Linked DNA regions of Dyadobacter pollutisoli. The main gene of each other region encodes a partner of the protein of the gene in region 2 in a complex. Links are inferred from orthologs where the notes say so. Each region holds a gene or a part of one and is shown on either strand. Other genes may lie near its edges.

Evidence for each region. The genes of interacting proteins can lie anywhere in the genome.
Region 1: the proteins of metK (region 2) and groL are in contact, whole or in part, in a cryo-EM structure (PDB 8P4O), measured with the Escherichia coli proteins. The link is inferred for Dyadobacter pollutisoli from one-to-one orthologs.

Annotation. Positions count from the first base shown.
Region 1 is NZ_CP112998.1:7,647,368-7,650,758, forward strand. What follows is about bases 109-3,054. They hold groL (chaperonin GroEL), read right to left. Parts: upstream 2,425-3,054; coding sequence 793-2,424; downstream 109-792. Other genes in these bases: ON006_RS31870 (ABC transporter ATP-binding protein), read left to right, coding at 109-595; ON006_RS31880 (co-chaperone GroES), read right to left, coding at 2,482-2,778. Outside these bases: more of ON006_RS31870, read left to right, coding at 1-108; ON006_RS31885 (hypothetical protein), read left to right, coding at 3,080-3,391.
Region 2 is NZ_CP112998.1:5,319,871-5,323,146, reverse strand. What follows is about bases 365-3,195. They hold metK (methionine adenosyltransferase), read right to left. Parts: upstream 2,505-3,195; coding sequence 1,224-2,504; downstream 365-1,223. Other genes in these bases: lipA (lipoyl synthase), read right to left, coding at 2,727-3,195; ON006_RS21660 (fatty acid desaturase family protein), read right to left, coding at 365-1,008. In the rest of the region: more of ON006_RS21660, read right to left, coding at 1-364; more of lipA, read right to left, coding at 3,196-3,276. UniProt on the Escherichia coli protein: Catalyzes the formation of S-adenosylmethionine (AdoMet) from methionine and ATP.

The DNA.
Region 1 (3,391 bases), 2.3 Mb from region 2 along the record:
TCTGGAAGTAAAAAAGGGTGAGGTAGTCGCGATAGTTGGTCCTTCGGGAGCGGGAAAAAGTACTTTTTTGCACATTCTGGGCACATTGGACAGGCCTGATGAAGGGCAGGTGCTCATAGAAGGAGTGAATGTATTTACTCAAAAAGATAAAGATCTTGCCAAATTCCGAAACGAAAAGATCGGTTTTATCTTCCAATTTCACAATCTGCTTGCCGAATTTACGGCGCTGGAAAATACCTGTATGCCAGGCTATATCAATGGGTTAGGTAATGAAAAGGAGATTATATCCAGAGGGAAAGAACTGCTGGAAATGCTTGGTCTTTCGGGTAGAATGGACCACTTGCCTTCGCAACTGTCAGGCGGTGAGCAACAAAGGGTAGCAGTGGCAAGGGCGCTGCTGAACAAGCCGTCGATCGTGCTTGCCGACGAACCCAGCGGTAACCTCGACTCACATAATGCTCTGGATCTACACCAGTTGTTTTTCAAGCTGCGCGACGATTTCGGACAAACTTTCGTGATTGTGACCCACAACGAAGAATTGGCAGAAATGGCAGACCGGCGACTGGTCATGCAGGACGGAATGATGCTCCCATAAAAATATTTTTACTCAAATGTGTGACCACGTTTCGATGCTAACGTCTAAATGAGGAAGTTTTTCATAACGTTGAGTAAAGCAAATAGCCGACTGGATTTTCCGGTCGGCTATTTTATGAGTTTTGAGTTTAAGATTTCAGAGTCAAAAATTAAGACATTAGACTCTAAACTTTCGACTCTAAACTCTTAACTAAAAAATTACATCATTCCGCCCATTCCGCCGCCGTGGCTGTGGCCACCGCCTGCAGGAGCTTCTTCTGGTTCGTCAGCAATTACACATTCAGTTGTCAACAACAGACCTGCGATAGATGCTGCGTTTTCCAAAGCCAAACGTGAAACTTTCTTAGGGTCAATGATACCAGCTTCCAAAAGGTCTGTGTAAACATTGTCTTTTGCATTGTAACCGTATGATCCTGTTCCTTCTTTCACTTTCGCAACAACTACTGATGGCTCCTGGCCTGAGTTAGAAACGATTGTTCTCAAAGGAGCCTCCAAAGCTACACGGATAATGTTGATACCGGTTGTTTCGTCTTCGTTGTTTCCAGTAAAGCCTTCCAGAGCAGCAGTTGCACGGATATAAGCTACACCACCACCAGCAACGATACCTTCTTCAACAGCAGCACGAGTTGCATGCAATGCGTCGTCAACGCGGTCTTTTTTCTCTTTCATTTCAACCTCAGTTGCAGCACCGATATAAAGGATAGCTACACCACCTGACAATTTAGCCAGACGTTCCTGAAGTTTTTCACGGTCGTAGTCAGAAGTTGTATTCTCGATCTGTGCTTTGATTTGGTTAACACGGCCCTGAATGTCTTCAGAATTACCTGATCCGTTAACCAAAGTTGTATTGTCTTTGTCGATAATCGCTTTTTCGCAAGTCCCAAGGTATTCCAAAGTTGCGTTTTCCAATTTGAAACCGCGCTCTTCTGAAATTACTGTACCACCAGTGATGATTGCGATGTCTTCAAGCATTGCTTTACGACGGTCACCAAAACCAGGAGCTTTAACAGCAGCAACTTTCAAGGCGCCGCGGATTTTGTTCACTACCAATGTAGCCAACGCTTCTCCGTCAACATCTTCTGCCAAAATAAGCAAAGGACGGCCTGTTTGTGCAACTGCTTCAAGAACCGGAAGCAATTCTTTCATGGAAGAAACTTTCTTCTCAGAGATCAGGATATATGGACGCTCCAAATCAGCTTCCATTTTCTCTGTATTGGTAACGAAATATGGAGAAAGGTATCCACGGTCAAACTGCATACCTTCCACAGTTTTAACTTCTGTTTCAGTACCACGAGCTTCTTCAACAGTGATAACACCTTCTTTTCCTACTTTTTCCATTGCTTCGGCGATCATATTGCCGATTTCTTCGTCATGGTTAGCTGAAATAGTAGCAACCTGAGCGATTTCTTTGGAAGTAGAAATGTTTTTCTTTTGTGATTCAAGATCTTTAACGATCACTGAAACAGCTTTGTCAATACCGCGTTTCAAATCCATTGGATTTGCACCGGCAGCAACGTTCTTAACACCGATTGAGTAGATCGCCTGGGCCAAAACAGTTGCAGTAGTAGTACCATCACCAGCTGAATCAGCAGTTTTAGAAGCTACTTCTTTCACCAACTGAGCACCCATGTTTTCGATAGGATCTTTCAAATCGATTTCTTTTGCAACAGTAACACCATCCTTAGTGATGCTTGGTGAACCGAATTTTTTGTCGATTACAACGTTACGGCCACGAGGTCCCAATGTAACTTTAACGGCGTCAGCCAATGTGTCAACACCACGCTTTATCTTGTCGCGGGCTTCTGTGTCAAAAAATATTTTCTTAGACATAACAATTAATTATTTGAAATAACTTTAAGAGAAACTATGAATTTAAATGGCAGACAATTAACCAATAATGGCGTAAATGTCTGATTCACGCATAATCAGGATGTCTTTTCCTTCGTATGCTAATTCAGTACCTGAATACTTACCGTACAATACGGTATCACCTACTTTTACTGTAAGCGGCTCATCTTTTTTACCCGGGCCAACGGCTACCACGGTTCCACGCTGAGGCTTTTCCTTTGCAGTATCAGGGATAATGATACCAAATGCTGTTTTTTCTTCGGCTGGGGCTGGTTCTACAAGAACACGATCAGCCAGAGGTTGTACGTTCACTTGTATTTCTGCTAAAGTTGACATAAATATTAAACGTTTGTTTTTTTATGATTGTCAGTAATTAATTTGACTGCAAACCGGTAAGCACAATCTATGCCAGCGTATCGGCTCTGACATTTTTTCCGGGAAGTATGCCAAATTTGTACCTAAACCTGTCGTTATATAATTATAATGCTTTTGTCGTGTCAGGAAAATCAAATAATTGTTTCCGGTTTTGAAAATGCTTAAATTTTATCGGCACCAAAGTTAAAATCCTATGACAAACCTCCAGAAGAATTGGTTAACCGAAGGAATTTTTGATTTAGAGTATAAAAAATATGTGCTAATGGCTTATCTGCAGCACATTGGCAGCGAGTTCACACAAAACCGGCTGCATCCATATTTGCCCGAATTGAAATACCACTTCAACTCTTGCGTTGACATTCAGGCCAATAAAAGCCAGATAAAAACATCATTTCCCAAAAACCTGACAGGGATCAATTTTCAGCAATGGAGGCTGGAATACGAGGAAACACACCAGGATGATCCCTATCTCGAAGATTTGAACTACATTCTGGAATTTGCGATCGACCGCTTTTCACGATCCATTGATGAGGGTACCGAGATATTCACGGAAGTAGAAGAGAATGTGAAAATT
Region 2 (3,276 bases):
ATGCAATCCAAATTCCAATGCCGTTTGCCGCACAATAGGGGACAAAGCGTGGTAATGGATATGAGAAATGGAAGGAAACAAATGATGCTCTATCTGATAATCCAACCCTCCGATATACCACGATAAAAAGCGGTTTTTACCGGCAAAGTTAGAGGTCGTTTGCAACTGGTGAACTGCCCATGCGTTTTCTACACAGCCTGTGTTATTTGGCTCAGGCTGATCTACGCCTTCCACCACATGCGCCATTTGAAATACAGTACTCAGAATCATTCCAGCTGTGCAATGCATGGCAAAAAAGCCAATAAGCCATTGTCCAAAGCTCAGTGACGTGAAATAGAGCGGGATAACGCAGATAAAGACCACATAGGCCAGTTTGGTAATGATCAACCTAATGAGTTCTTTTTTAGGGAACGGCTTGGTCATCCCCGATTTTGACATTTCGTTAAACAGGGAGATCTCCTTAAAATCCTTCCATAAAAATGACAATGTCATCAGGCTGTATAGAAAGAATGCGTAAATATGCTGGAAACGGTGAATGCTCTTTTGTTTTTCCTGAAACGATAAACGCAGCAGAAATTTGCCTGTAATGTCTTCATCTACTTCGTGAATGTTGGTGTATGTGTGGTGCAACCTGTTATGCTGTACCTCCCAGTTGTAAGCATTGCCACCCAGCAGGTAAATAGAGGCCCCGAAAAATTTATTCAGAATGTTGGACGTCGCCAGCGAGCCGTGAATGGCGTCGTGCATAACCGACATTCCCACTCCTGCCACACCAAATCCCATGACGATCGTCATCGCAAACATCGCATAGGCTGAAAAGTATCCCGACAGGATCAACAGATAAGGGATCAGGTACAAACTCAACATGAAGAAAGCCTTGTAAATGATCTTCTTCCCACCCGACTTGCAGAGATTGTTCGTGGAGAAATGCTGATCGACCCGCTGTCGCAGTGTTGGGAAAAAGGTGCTTTTTTCGAGATTGTTAAATTTGATTTTCTGATATTTCATATGGAAGAGGGGATGCGCGGGATCGTTATAGAAGTTTTACTCAGCCCCTTAGGAACGGTAATATCCCGAATTTATTAGTGAAAGGTAAACATTAGTTGGGCATTCAAATTATTATTCTGCAAAAATGGCAACTTTCCGAATAAAATTAATGTCGTGGCAAAATAAAAAAATAAGGCCGGTAACTGGCCGGCCTTATTTGTCATATCTGAGAAAATTTACAGAGAGAATTTTGATTTGATTGCATCAACGAAATCAAGTTTTTCCCATGTAAACAATTCAACCTCAACTTCTTTTTCTTCTCCGTTTGCTCCTTTGAATGATTTCTTGACGAACTCATTTTTGCGGCCCATGTGACCGTAAGCGGCAGTTTCAGAGTAAATAGGATTACGCAATTTCAGGCGCTGCTCGATAGCATACGGGCGCAGGTCAAAAATCTCTCCGATCTTCGAAGCGATTTCGCCATCGTTGCCAGCTACTTTGGATGTACCATAAGTATTGACATACAAACCACAAGGCTCAGCCACACCGATCGCGTAGGAAACCTGAACGAGTACTTCGTCGCACAAGCCTGATGCTACCATGTTTTTCGCAATGTGGCGGGTTGCATATGCCGCGGAACGGTCAACTTTGGAAGGATCTTTACCAGAGAATGCGCCACCGCCGTGGGCACCTTTTCCGCCATAGGTATCGACGATGATCTTACGGCCAGTAAGCCCGGTATCACCGTGAGGTCCGCCGATTACAAACTTCCCGGTAGGGTTAATGTGGAAAGTAATGTCGCCGGAGAAAAGCTGCTGCAATGCAGGGGTAAGTTTTGCTTTAACGCGAGGGATCACAATGTTGATCACATCGGTTTTTATTTTGGCAAGCATGGAAGCCTCTGAATCGAAGTCATCGTGCTGCGTAGAAACTACAATGGTATCAATGCGCAATGGAACGTTTTCGTCGCTGTATTCGATCGTTACCTGCGATTTCGCATCAGGACGAAGGTAAGGGATCAGCGCTGACTCGTTATTGCGGATAAAAGACATTTCCTGAAGAATCTTGTGGGCAAGATCCAAAGCAAGCGGCATGTAGTTTTCAGTTTCGCGGGTGGCGTACCCGAACATCATTCCCTGGTCACCTGCTCCCTGTGCGTTCGCTTTTTCCTCGAAACTCTCAGTAGCTACGGCTCTGTCTACGCCCTGATTAATGTCTTCGCTCTGATCATGAATGGCCGATAAAATTCCGCAGGAATTGGCTTCAAACATGTATTCACTCTTCGTGTAACCAATTTTTCTAATGACTTCACGTGTGATTTTCTGGACGTCAAGATAAGTATTGGTCTTTACTTCTCCGGCCAAAACCACCTGTCCGGTAGTTACCAATGTTTCGCAGGCTACTTTACTATTGGTATCCCACGCTAAAAAATTGTCAATTAAAGCATCTGATATTTGATCGGCTACCTTGTCAGGATGTCCTTCAGATACGGACTCCGAGGTGAATAAGTATGGCATAAATAAAAAAATATTAATGGTTAATTCCGTCCGGAACTGCGCTCTTAGTGTATGGATTAAAAAACAAAATTGAATTTTTTTAAGACATTAACCAAATTAAAATGACGGAAAAAGCAGGCTTAGTCTATTGGTTTTGAATGGAACTGCGATTTGTTATAAATTAAAAACCCTGCTTAAAGAAAGTAAGCAGGGTTTTTAATTTATGCTTTTCAAAATCAATGTTTAAATCGGCACATTCACGTGACGTTCGGCATGATAGCTGGAACGCACCAGCGGGCCTGATTCTACATATTTCAATCCTCTTTTCAGCCCTTCTTCTTTGTAGTTTTCAAACATCTCCGGCGTGATCCATTCGATCACCTCATGGTGCATTTTGGTAGGTTGCAGGTATTGTCCCAATGTAAGGATATCAAGACCATTCTCTACCAGATCGTCCATTGCCTTGTGAACTTCGTCAATGGTTTCGCCAAGTCCCAGCATAATCCCGGATTTGGTACGCTGGCCGAATTCTTTGGTCCGTTTGATCTGTTCAAGGCTTCTGGTATATTTTGCCTGAGGACGTACCGCACGGTATAAACGTTCCACGGTTTCCATGTTATGCGAAACCACTTCCTGGCCTGCTTCAATCATATGGATCAGCGCATCCCAGTTGTTTTTCACATCGGGAATAAGCGTTTCAATCGTAGTCTCGGGAGTGTTTTCCTTTACCTGGCGTACAGTCTGGTACCATATTTCAGCGCCTCTGTCTTTCAATTCATCACGGTTAACGGAA